3 regions of the Neorhizobium phenanthreniclasticum genome follow, and region 1 is predicted to be linked to each of the others. Evidence: predicted binding sites of a transcription regulator. Region 1 holds the regulator's gene; each other region holds the start of a gene.
What was found. The regulator PhoB, encoded in region 1, activates phosphate uptake and scavenging genes when phosphate is short. The targets are predictions, from matches to a motif close to TGTCATNNANCTGTCAT.
Positions count from the first base shown of each region.

Region 2: a site for PhoB is predicted at 1,390-1,406, ahead of ABK249_RS31095 (DUF47 domain-containing protein). Genes of this name have one in related genera too.
Region 3: a site for PhoB is predicted at 2,800-2,816, ahead of ABK249_RS05735 (YdcH family protein). Genes of this name have one in related genera too.

Region 1 is NZ_JBEAAL010000009.1:35,061-39,240, forward strand. It holds gene arsK (arsenite efflux MFS transporter ArsK) at 1-183, shown strand, start outside; gene ABK249_RS14405 (winged helix-turn-helix domain-containing protein) at 269-958, opposite strand; gene phoB (phosphate regulon transcriptional regulator PhoB) at 972-1,658, opposite strand; gene phoU (phosphate signaling complex protein PhoU) at 1,701-2,414, opposite strand; gene pstB (phosphate ABC transporter ATP-binding protein PstB) at 2,457-3,248, opposite strand; gene pstA (phosphate ABC transporter permease PstA) at 3,284-4,180, opposite strand, start outside.
Region 2 is NZ_JBEAAL010000042.1:625-4,804, forward strand. It holds gene ABK249_RS31080 (hypothetical protein) at 42-209, opposite strand; gene kdpF (K(+)-transporting ATPase subunit F) at 256-345, opposite strand; gene ABK249_RS31090 (alpha/beta hydrolase family protein) at 564-1,205, opposite strand; gene ABK249_RS31095 (DUF47 domain-containing protein) at 1,433-2,074, shown strand; gene ABK249_RS31100 (inorganic phosphate transporter) at 2,074-3,078, shown strand; gene ABK249_RS31105 (DUF982 domain-containing protein) at 3,179-3,418, shown strand; gene ABK249_RS31110 (cupin domain-containing protein) at 3,472-4,116, opposite strand.
Region 3 is NZ_JBEAAL010000002.1:321,280-325,459, forward strand. It holds gene ABK249_RS05715 (tetratricopeptide repeat protein) at 1-510, opposite strand, end outside; gene ABK249_RS05720 (thiamine phosphate synthase) at 510-1,163, opposite strand; gene ABK249_RS05725 (sulfite exporter TauE/SafE family protein) at 1,275-2,045, shown strand; gene ABK249_RS05730 (ArsR/SmtB family transcription factor) at 2,153-2,416, shown strand; gene ABK249_RS05735 (YdcH family protein) at 2,562-2,738, opposite strand; gene ABK249_RS05740 (YdcH family protein) at 2,968-3,171, shown strand; gene purE (5-(carboxyamino)imidazole ribonucleotide mutase) at 3,185-3,682, shown strand; gene ABK249_RS05750 (5-(carboxyamino)imidazole ribonucleotide synthase) at 3,679-4,180, shown strand, end outside.

The DNA of each region.
Region 1 (4,180 bases):
TTTTCCTCAGCACTTGCCCCCTTTGCGTTCGCTGTCATGCTGGGAACTTGGGGGGTCGGCCAGGCAGTATCGATCAGCATTCTGGGAGGCGCGGCGGCCGTCGGCCTGTTCGGAGCGATCGCCTTCGCCCGCTACAGAGCAACAAGACCAGCAGCTGGACCTTTCGGTGGTTCGCAGGCCTGACAAGACACGACAAACAGGAGATGCAGGCCCCTCGGCGAAGCCCTAAAGAAAAGCAGCATAGGCCTTCCAACGATCGCGAGAAAATTCAGACGTCGCCGAGGGCGTAGCCCGCTCCGCGGACGGTCCGGATCACCTGGTCAGCCTTGCCCAGGCTGATGCCCTTCCGGAGGCGACCGATGTGCACGTCGACGGCGCGCTCGTCCACGGTTGCACCATCACCCCAGAGCGACCTTTTCAGCTCCGTCCGCGAATAGACCCGTCCCGGATACCGCATCAGGAACTCGAGAAGCCGGAACTCGGTGGGGCCGAGCCTGACTTCCTTCTTCTGCCTGTGGACCCTGTGTGCTTCGCGGTCGAGGGTCAGGTCTCCGACCCTGATCATATGGCTCAGAAGATTCGGATGCATGCGGCGAAGAAGGTTCTTCACCCTTATGGCAAGCTCGACGGAGGGGAATGGCTCTACGAGGCAGTCATCCGCGCCGGCAGCGAGACCCGTCAGCCTGTCGCTCTCGCTTTCCGCCGGAACAAGCAGGACCACGGGCACCCGCATCGTTGCTGGTTCGGTACGAAGTCTTCGGCAGATCTCGATGCCATTCAGCCCCGGAAGGGACGAACTCAGCACCAGTACATCGGGAAGGCTCGAAACCAACCGCTCCATCAGCTCGGAGCCCGCCGAAAGCAGCGTCACGTCGAAACCTTCATCGACAAGGGAGAACCGCAGCACTTCGCGCAGCGTTTCATCGCCATCGATCACCACGACAACTCGCGCTCCCATCGCGGTGCTCTCCCTAGTGTCCTTCCATCGAGTATCCGGCGCCGCGGACGGTGCGGATGACATCCTGCATGTTGGAGAAGTTGAGCGCCTTCCTGAGGCGTCCGACATGCACGTCGACGGTGCGCTCGTCCACATAGATGTCGTGGCCCCACACCCCGTCGAGAAGCTGCGAGCGCGAGAAGACCCGGCCGGGCGCGGCCATCAGGAATTCCAGAAGCCGGAACTCCGTCGGGCCGAGCCGCACTTCGCGGCTCTTGCGATGCACCCTGTGCGTCTCCCGGTCCAGCTCGATGTCGCCGCAGCGCAGGACGCTCGACAGCACTTCCGGACGCGCGCGCCGCAGCATCGCCTTCACTCGCGCCATCAGTTCCGGCGTCGAGAACGGCTTTACGACATAGTCATCGGCGCCGGTCGCAAGCCCGCGGACCCGTTCGCTCTCCTCGCCGCGCGCCGTCAGCATGATGATCGGCAGTCGCTCCGTCTCCGGCCGCATCCTCAGCCGCCGGCAGAGTTCGATGCCGGAAACACCGGGCAACATCCAGTCGAGGATCAGAAGATCCGGCGTGCGTTCCTGAAGCCTGATCTCGGCTTCATCCCCGCGCAGAATCGTCTCCACCTCATAACCTTCCGCTTCAAGGTTGTAGCGAAGAAGCACGCTCAGCGCCTCCTCATCCTCCACGACCGCGATCTTCGGCTGCATTCCGTCTTAGCTCCGTCACCATTCCATCGTCATTCGGCGCCATTATTCCGTGATCGCGCCGAGCGTGTTCGACGTATCGTCCTTCGGACGCTCGCCTTCCGGCTGGGCGCCGGTCGTCATGTAGTAGATCGTCTCGGCGATGTTGGTGGCGTGGTCGCCGATACGCTCGATGTTCTTGGCACAGAACAGAAGATGCGTGCAGGTGGTGATGTTGCGCGGATCTTCCATCATGTAGGTCAAAAGCTCGCGGAACAGGGACGTGTACATCGCGTCGATTTCCTCGTCGCGGATGCGGATCGCCTCCGCCTTCTCGGCCGAACGGCTAGAATAGACGTCCAGCACTTCCTTCAGCTGCGTCAGCGCCAGGTCCGACAGGTGCTCGATGCCGCGCGCGAGCTTGCGCGGCACACCGGTGCCCTGCACCGCGATCACCCGCTTGGCAGTGTTCTTGCCGAGGTCGCCGACCCGCTCCAGATCGGAGGCGATGCGCAGCGATCCGACGATGTCGCGCAGGTCGCCCGCAACCGGCTGGCGGCGGGCGATCGTCACGATCGCCTTGTCGCCGATATCGCGCTCGGCATGGTCGAGGATCACGTCGTCGGAGATCACCTTCTGGGCAAGGGCGGCATCGGAATTGACCAGTGCCCGCACTGCATCCGCGCACATCTGCTCCGCAAGCCCGCCCATCTCCGAAATCCGGCGGCTCAGATATTTCAGTTCGTCGTCATAGGCAGACAGGATATGTGTCGAAGACATGGTCTTATCCTCAGATTGTCAGAAAGGGCCCGCAACCGGCGATCAGCCGAAGCGGCCCATGATGTAGTCCTGCGTACGCTGGTCATCCGGATTGGTGAACATCTTGTCGGTATCGTTCTCCTCAACCAGGTTTCCGAGATGGAACATGGCAGTGCGTTGCGATACGCGGGCCGCCTGCTGCATCGAGTGCGTCACGATGACGATCGTGAAGTTTTCGCGCAGTTCGTGGATCAGCTCCTCGACCTTGGCGGTGGCGATCGGATCGAGCGCCGAACAGGGTTCGTCCATCAGGATCACTTCCGGGCTGACGGCAACGGCGCGCGCAATGCACAGGCGCTGCTGCTGACCGCCGGAAAGGCCCGTACCTGGGCTGTCGAGACGATCCTTCACCTCGCCCCACAGTCCTGCCTTCTGCAGGGCCGAAGACACGATATCGTCCAGCTCCGACTTCTTTCGCGCCAGACCATGAATGCGCGGGCCATAGGCGACGTTCTCGTAGATCGACTTCGGGAAAGGGTTCGGCTTCTGGAACACCATGCCGACCTTGGCGCGCAGCTGAACCGGGTCCACCTTGGGATCGTAAATGTTCTCCGAGTCGATCGATATGTTGCCCTCGACACGGCAGTTGGCGATCGTGTCATTCATCCGGTTGATGCAACGCAGGAACGTCGATTTGCCGCAGCCCGACGGACCGATGAAGGCTGTCACGGACCGAGGGCGGATATCGATATTGACATCCTTGATGGCGTGCTTTTCGCCGTAATAAACCTGCACGTTACGGGCGGAAATCTTCGGTTCATTCATGAGTGGAGCTTTCGTCGGCGTCGTCGTCATCGTCGTTGAGATATTATTCATCATTACACACCCCTTTACCAACGGCGCTCGAAGCGGCGGCGAAGAATGATTGCGACCAGGTTCATTAGGATCAGGAATACCAGAAGCACGATGATGGCACCGGACGCACGTTCGACGAATGCCGGGTCGCCGCGCTGCGTCCAGTTATAGACCTGGACCGGAAGCGCCGACGCCGGATCGAAGAAGCCATCCGGCGGACCGGCGGGATATTCGCGCACGAAGGCGACCATGCCGATCAGCAGCAGAGGCGCAGTCTCCCCGAGAGCTCGGGCCAGCCCGATGATCGTCCCCGTCAGGATACCGGGCATCGCCAAGGGCAGAACATGATGGAAGATGGACTGCATCTTCGATGCGCCAACACCTAGCGCTGCGTCGCGGATAGACGGTGGAACGGCCTTGAGGGCGGCGCGAGTGGCGATGATGATCGTCGGCAACGTCATCAGGGTCAGAACAAGCCCCCCCACAACCGGCGCCGATTGCGGCAGACCGAAGAAATTGATCAGTACGGCAAGGCCCAGAATACCGAAGACGATCGAGGGAACCGCGGCAAGGTTCGAGATGTTCACCTCGATCAGATCGGTGAAGCGGTTCTGCGGCGCAAATTCCTCAAGATAGATTGATGCAGCCACGCCGATCGGCAGCGACAGGACGAACACGATCAGCATCATATAGGCGGAGCCAATGACCGCAATCCCCAGGCCCGCCGCTTCAGGCCGGGTATCGGAGGCGTCCGGCGCCGTGAAGAAGCTCCAGTTGAAACGGGTCGTCAGAATGCCCGCCTCCTTGAGCTTGTCCGCCAGCATCAGTTGTTCGGGGGACGTATTGCGGTCGAGCTTCGCGCTCTCCATCGTCACGCGCCCCTTGTAATATCCGTCGATACGGCCCGCGGCCAGAAGATCAAAGGAATGAGT
Region 2 (4,180 bases), on a different contig from region 1:
GAGGCTCCAGCTTGATATTCTGATTGCGCGTTCCGCACCGCTCAAGCGGATGCGAAGAAATGGGAAAGAAGCGAGACAAGCAGCACGGCGGCCAGCAGCAGAAACGTCATGCCGAGTATGACGTCCGAGGCGCAAAGATGCGTCCCGGCCTTCGGAGTGCCGAGGTGGGGACCGACACATCTGCGCAGGATGCGGAGCCAGCCGTTCATATCCCGTACGCGCCCGACGCCACCGGCATTGCCTGCCGCCCGCCGATCAAAAGCGCTCCGGTCGAAGCAGGGCATAGATCAGATAAGCACTGACGAAGATAAGCACTGCGGCGCTGAGGCCATAATCGAACACCATTTGGGTCTTCCTCGCATTCTCGTGTTGTCGAGATTCGCCGGGGCCGGACGCGAACACGGGGCGTCCAGCCTCGAAACTGGAAGAAATATGGCTCCGAGTTGCATAAAGGTTCGAGAGGAACCCGCGAGGAGAGAAATAGGAATCCTATAGGAGTTTCACGGATGCCGGTGCGACATGCGGCGCCATGCATCTCCTCTCGGGGATGTGGGGGCTTCCGCTCAGAACGTCAGCCCGTCAGTCCAGGCACGTACCGCTTCCGCCATGGTCGCCAGGTGTTCGGCGACGGAGAAGCCGGAAATCTTCTTGCGCGGCTTCAAATCATGATCACCATCTTCCAGCCAGAGGATCTCGATCCTGTCGGAGAGCTCGTAACCCGAGACCTCTTCTCGCGTGCCGAATTCGTCACGGGTTCCCTGGCAGATCAGCGCCGGGGTGTTCAGCGCTTTAAGATGCTGCGTGCGACGCTGCTCTGGTTTGGCCGGAGGGTGAAACGGGTAACCGAGGCAGAGAAGACCGGCGATCTTCCCTTCCGCATGAAGCTCGTCGGCGATCATGCTCGCCACCCGTCCGCCCATGGATTTGCCACCGATGATCAGCGTCCCCCTGGTGTCGAGCTCGGCGACGGCAGCCCTGTATTCCGGGTTGAGGGTCTCTGCCCTGGGTGGCGGCTTGCGTTCACCCGATATACGGCGTGACGCCATATAGCCGAATTCGAAGCGCGCCACGCGAAACCCCTTCTCCGACAGCGCTTTTGCGGCAGCCGTCATCGACGCCGAATCCATCGGCGCGCCGGCGCCGTGCGCGAGAAGGATGGTGAAGCGCGCATCCCCCGGCCCCTCAATCAGAAATCGGTTCGACATCCTGCTCCCTCAATCTGCCGGCGACGAACGGCCGGCCACGGCTGCGACCGGCGCGCAAAGGCAAGTCCAGCGCAGCCTTCACCGATTCCATCGCCAAAGCAAATAATTAGCCGACTTACGAAACCGAACTTTTCTTCCACAGAAAATCCTTTCTCGCGGTTTCCAGTCTCGCCCTCCACGATTTATGACACATTTATGACAGCCAGAAATACGCAAGGAAACCTTGGATGCTCGGCCTTTTCAGAAAACTGCTTCCCCGTGAGGATGCCTTCTTCGATCTTTTCGAGCAGCATTCACGCACCGTCGTCGGCGCGGCGGAATCCCTGAACGCCCTGCTCACCGGCAACGATATCGAAGGCAACTGCGCGCGCATCGTAGCGCTGGAGGAGGAAGCCGACGACATCACCCGGGAGGTGCTGCAGGCCGTGCGCCGCAGTTTCATCACACCCTTCGATCGCGGCGACATCAAGGACCTGATCCAGTCGATGGACGATGCGATCGACATGATGCACAAGACGGTCAAGACGATCCGGCTCTTCGAGCAGACGAGTTTCGATCCGTTGATGCAGCAGATGGGCGGCGAAATCGTCAAGGCCGCACATCTGATCGCCGAAGGGGTGCCGCTGCTCAAGAGGATCGGTGCCAATGCGCCGCGGCTCGGCGCGATCGCCGAGGAAATCACCCGTGTCGAAGGCCGGTCGGACGACCTGCACGACCAGGGCCTCAGGGATCTCTTCCGTCGTCATGGGGCCGGCAATGCCATGGGCTTCATCATCGGCAGCGAAATCTACGGTGAACTCGAAAAGGTGCTCGATCGGTTCGAAGATGTCGCCAACGAGATCAGCGGCATCGTGATCGAGAATATCTGATGGATGCCGCCCTAGCCTTTCCTCTTCTTGCAGGCCTCGTCGGTGTCGCGCTTTTCTTCGACTTCCTGAACGGGCTCCATGATGCGGCCAACTCCATCGCAACCATCGTCTCCACCCGCGTGCTGAGGCCGCAATATGCGGTCTTCTGGGCGGCCTTCTTCAATTTCATCGCCTTCCTGTTCTTCGGCCTGCATGTGGCGGAAACGCTCGGCACCGGCATCATCGACCCGCAGATCGTTTCGCCGCAGGTGATATTCGCCGCGCTGATGGGCGCGATCATCTGGAACATCGTCACCTGGGCCTTCGGCATCCCGTCCAGCTCGTCGCATGCACTGATCGGCGGGCTCGTCGGCGCCGGCCTCGCCAAGGTGGGCCTCAGTTCGATCGTCTGGAGCGGGCTCACCAAGACGATTGGCGCGATCTTCATGTCGCCCGCGATCGGCTTTTTCCTGGCGCTCGTCCTGGTGCTGATCGTCTCCTGGCTCTTCGTGCGCCAGACGCCGTTTGCGGTCGACAGCACCTTCCGTATGCTGCAATTCGTTTCCGCCTCGCTCTATTCGCTCGGCCACGGCGGCAACGACGCTCAGAAGACCATGGGCATCATCGCGGTGCTTCTCTATTCGCAGGGATATCTCGGCGGCGAGTTTCATGTGCCCTTCTGGGTGGTCATCAGCTGCCAGGCTGCCATGGCGCTCGGCACGCTGTTCGGCGGCTGGCGTATCGTCCACACCATGGGATCGAAGATCACCAGGCTCAATCCGATGCAGGGCTTCTGCGCCGAAACCGGCGGCGCGTTGACGCTTTTCGGCGCGACTTGGCTCGGCATTCCGGTTTCGACGACACACACGATCACCGGCGCGATCATCGGGGTCGGCTCCGCCAGACGCCTTTCGGCCGTTCGCTGGGGCATTGCCGGCAATATCGTCTTCGCCTGGTTTGTCACGCTGCCGGCAGCGGCGCTCGTCTCCGCACTGTTCTACTGGATTGCCGGTCTTTTCCAATGAGACGGCTGCGGCGTGCTATCAGCCAAATTCTTTTCATCGGAAGGGAACCATTTGCCGTCTTCACCGTTTGACACGGTTGGTATCCTGGGAGGAGGAAAAGATGCAAACCAGCTGGCAGAAACCTGTTCGCGTCGCATTCGGCCATCTCGGCACGGAGGACGTCCATAGCCCGTTCGAGGCGCTGGCCCTCCTGACCGATCGCTGGCCGGACATGCGTGGACCGCAGTTCGTCAAGGCACGCAGCGTTTGCCGCGCGGCCCTCGACGGGCGCAGGTCGCCGGAGGAGGCGCGCCAGCAGTTCGAGCAGGCTGTAAGCGAAGCTCAGCTGCATCTGAACTGAAGACGCGAACGGTTAAACCTGGGCCGGCTCATCGCCGGCCTTTTCTTATCCGTTCAGATGCCGAGGATGTCACCCACGAGCCTCCATGGAGAACCGGAGAGCACGATCGGGGCGAACAGGACAGTAAAGCAAATGCACGGCCCCTGCTCTCCCGCAACCGGCCGGTGGTCGAGCGTTTCATCGGCGATCGAGATGTCCCCCCGCCCGAAATTGCCGCGATGATCGTGAAATTCACCCTCCAGAACCAAAGTCAATTCCAGACCCCGATGACCATGACGGGGAAGTGCCCGGCCCGGCCGTACCCACAACAGGCTCGCCTCGACTTCCCTGGACCTTTCTATGACATGCCGGCGAAATCCGGGCAGTCTGGTTTTCCATGGAATACCGGAGAGGTCGACCCCGGCATAGGCCAGCAGCGACGCGGGAAATGATGCCCCGTGGGAGGGCTTTGGTTCAAGCTCGGGCGGCAGCGGAGCGGAGGCGAAAATCTCCCGCAGCCGACGGTCGCGCGACGCCACCGCAAGCGGCTCGCTCTCGCGCAGGGTCGTGCCGGCCAGCTCCTCCAGAGTCTGGGCGAACCGTGCGGCCGGTGCCTGCATTTCCAGATATGATCCCACAAGGACATGCACCGGCTCCGGAAAGGAACCGGCAACGTAATGCGCGATCAGAAGATCCAACCTATCAAGGTTCTGCAGCATGTCCGTTGGCCAGTTTCGCGCGCGGTATTTAAACACCGCACGATAAAATCACGAATGGCACGGA
Region 3 (4,180 bases), on a different contig from region 1:
ATCGCCACCTTCCGCAGCCTGCTTGTACCAAAACGTCGCCGTCTTGGCGTCGCGCTTGATACCCAGACCCTTGGTCATCATTTCGGCGACGAGCGTCTGCGCCGCAGCGTCCCCCTTACCCGCACGTGTCAGCGCCTTGTCGAGAGCCGTCACGTAAAGACCGCGCTGATAGGCGCCATAGGCCTCGTCGATGGGGCCGTCGTAGGGCTTCTCGGGCGGTATGGGTGGCAAAGTCGCTCCCATGCGCTGATAGAGCTCCACGCCACCGGAAGGCACGATACCGTCCGGCTGGCCCTGCCCCTCGGCTTTGCTCCCTGGCGTTTCCGAATCTGCCTGCGTCTCGACCCGGTCCTTCTTCATCTGCTGGGTATCCGGCTCGACGGGACGTGTGACGGCCCTGGTGTCTACCTGTGCGAAGGCAACGGAGGGCAAAACCGCCGAGGCGAGAAGGCTCGCCAGCAGTCCATTCAGAATCGCGCGGTAAGTTCGGTTCGACGGCATGGGCCTCATCAAGCCTCAAACCGTGGCGCTTTTTCGTCCAGGGTCGCGTTGACTTCGGCGACCACCGCTCCGGCGCCCCTGGGATTGTCAAAGACTGCAGCGCGGAGCGCCACGAATTCAGCGCCGGTCTCGGCGACCGCAAGCGCCGACGCGGGATCGTTGCCGCCCACGACAATGCAGGGGATTTCCACCATCGAGGCCCACCATTCGCCAAGCGCAAGGTTCTTGGGATGCGCCTCCGGTTTGATGTCGCCGTCAAGCTTGCCGAAGAAGATGTAGTCGGGACGCAATTCGCCGATCTCCAGCGCCTGATGGCGATCCGCCGCCCCGCCGGCGCCGACGATGAGCTTCGGCACGAATTTCTCGATCGCCTCCTCAAGCTCGGCGGGGGAGCCGGCCATGTGCAAGCCGTCGGCCTTGACCCGGCCGGCTACGCGACTGTCGCCGGCGATCAAGGCCGCCGCGCCAGCCGCCTGGATGATCGGCACCAATGTCTCGGCACGCTTCTGGAAAGCCTGATCGTCGAGGCCGTATTGCGGCAGGATCACCGAGGCGACGTCGCCGCCCGAAAGCGCCTCTTCAAGCTCCTTCGCCTGACGGGCGGCATCATCATAGTCCGGTACAATAAGCACAAGGCGGCAGCGATCTTCCGATCCGGTCATGTTTTTTTTCCATTCGGCGGATGGCGCCAATCGCAAATCCGCACTCGTTTTCTGTCCGTAAATTCGATAGACCGGACCGATTGAAGGATCAACCGCCCCGCCTCGGAACGAATGCCTGATACGCTGACCCTCGCCTTTTTCGCAGCCGCCATTCCTGCAGTCATGCTCGTCGGTCTCTCGAAAGGGGGGATCGGCGGCGCGATCGGCCTCATGGGCGTACCGCTCATGTCCATGGCGGTGGACCCGGTCAAGGCGGCGGCGATCTTCCTGCCGATCCTGATCCTCATGGACATCGTGGCCTTGTGGTCCTGGCGGAACTACAACGATCCCAAGACACTCTTGATGATCCTGCCGGGCGGCATCATCGGTATTGCGCTCGGCTGGGCGACTTCCACATATGTATCGGACGACGCGCTTCGTCTTGTCATCGCCGTGGCGACCATCCTCTTCACGGTCCGTTATTTCTGGCAGGTCTACGGCCCGCACTCGAACAGGCCCGCAGCGCCGCTGCCGCACCGTCCGGTTGCCGCCACCTTCTGGGGAGCGCTTTCCGGTTATGCGAGTTTCGTCGCCCATGCCGGCGGCCCGCCTTTCCAGATCTATGTCCTGCCGATGGGGCTGGACCCGAAATCCTACACCGGCGCCAGCATCCGTTTCTTCGCGATCGTCAATGCCGTGAAGGTCATTCCCTATTTCTTCCTCGGGGCACTGGACAGGGAAAACCTGACGATCTCCGCGACGCTTCTGCCCATAGCGCTGCTGGCGACCATAGCAGGTGCGGCGGTCGTCAAGCATCTGAAGGCCGAGATCTTCTATCCCATGACCTATGGCCTGGCCTTTCTCGCCGGATTGAAACTGCTCTGGGACGGCCTGCCGCTGTAAGCGCGAGCACAACATCACTAAATAAGCAACGCAGCATATAGTGTCATTTATTGCTGCAACGCACAATAAATCTTGCCGTTACCATGCGTTTACCGTAAGTTTGACATATGACAACAACAGTTGACCCTTTTGCAGCCATAGCTGACCCGAACCGGCGGTATCTGCTGGAGGAATTGCGGCGTTCGCCGAAAACGGTCAACGAACTGGCACAGGGCCTGCCGATCAGCCGGCCTGCAGTGTCGCAGCATCTGAAAGCCCTGCTCGACAGCAATCTTGTCAGCGTCACGGCAGAAGGCACGCGGCGCATCTATGCCGTCAACAGCAAGGGTTTCGACAGGCTCAATCTGTGGCTGGATCAGTTCTGGTCGTGACCTAAGATTTGCAAGTCACCTGTTTTAGGGTCGTCGGCCACGACCAGAACTTCATTTTCATACTGTCTGGATTGTTTTGCCGCTTCCTGAGATGCCTCTTATTTGATCCTAACGCGAGGCAGCGGCCAGTTCTCCCATTGAAAGATTAGTGACGCGTAGAGGCTTTGAGCCGTTGCATTTCGTCTTTAATGCGCAGCTTGCGCCGCTTGATGTCAGCAATTTGACGATCATCGGAAGAGGGGGACGCCAGAATGTTTTGGAGTTCCTCCTCCAGAGCGCCGTGCTTCTTTTCAAGCGATGCGATATGAGCCTGGACGGTCATGTGGCATGTTCCTTCCTTGGTCACCTGCCCCGGCTTCACCCTTGGCCGAGGCTTCAGGTTTACGACGGAAGTGTGACACGATCGACCCCATTTGTCGAAGGAGAAATCGTGGTTTGAACAAGGCAAATTCGTGACGGCGGCTAACTTCCAGTTAACGCGGTTTGGTGGTAGAGGCTTGCGGACATTGCTGGCGACCACAAAATGCCGGATATGAAAATGGGGACCGAAAATGGCTGATCAGGAACAGGCGGATATCCGGCTGGCGCTCGCGAAACTCCGTCAGGAGCACGAAGATTACGACGCTGCCATCAACGCCATGATCGAGGTCGGCTGTGACGCGCTCCGAATTCAGCGCATGAAGAAGAAGAAGCTGGCGATCAAGGACAAGATGAGCCAGCTTGAAGACCAGATCATCCCCGACATCATTGCTTGAGGGAGGCATCATGCTGGCAGAAAGACCACCCGTCGCCATCATCATGGGAAGCCAGTCCGACTGGGAGACCATGAAGAACGCCGCCGATACGCTGGAGGCGCTCGACATCGGTTATGAGGCCCGGATCATTTCCGCGCATCGGACACCCGAACGGATGATGGAGTTCGCCAAGACCGCTCGCGCCGAGGGTTTTCAGGTCATCATCGCCGGCGCCGGCGGTGCAGCCCATCTCCCCGGCATGACCGCCGCCATGACGCCGCTGCCGGTCTTCGGCGTGCCGGTGCAGTCCAAGGCGCTGTCGGGCCAGGACAGCCTGCTCTCGATCGTGCAGATGCCCGCGGGCATCCCGGTCGGGACGTTGGCGATCGGCAAGGCCGGAGCGATCAATGCCGCACTGCTTGCTGCAGCGGTCCTGGCACTCAATGACGACGAGGTCGCCGACCGTCTCGACGAATGGCGCGCCCGCCAGGCGGCGGCCGTTGCAGATTACCCGATAGACGAGGTTCCATGACGGTCCACACGATCGGCATCATCGGCGGCGGACAGCTCGGCCGCATGCTGGCCATTGCCGCAGCGCGGCTCAACTTCCGCACGATCATCCTGGAGCCGCAGGCCGACTGTCCGGCGGCGCAGGTGGCGAGTGCCCAGATCACTGCAGCTTACGATGATCCGGCAGCGCTTGCCGAGCTCGCCAGCCGCTGCGACATCGTCACCTATGAATTCGAGAACGTTCCGGTTCTGGCTGCCGAAACGCTGCAGCTTGCGGTGCCTGTCCATCCGCCGGCCACGGCGCTGGAGGTTGCGCAGGACCGCCTCACCGAAAAGAGCTTCCTCAATTCCTGTGGCATCGAGACTGCAAGGTTCCACGCCGTCGACAGCCAGGCCGACCTCGAAAAGGCGCTCGCGGATTTCGGCGGCAAGGGCGTCTTGAAGACCCGCCGGCTCGGCTACGACGGCAAGGGCCAGCGCGTCTTCCGCTCGGCTGCGGATAGCCCGGCCGGCGCATATG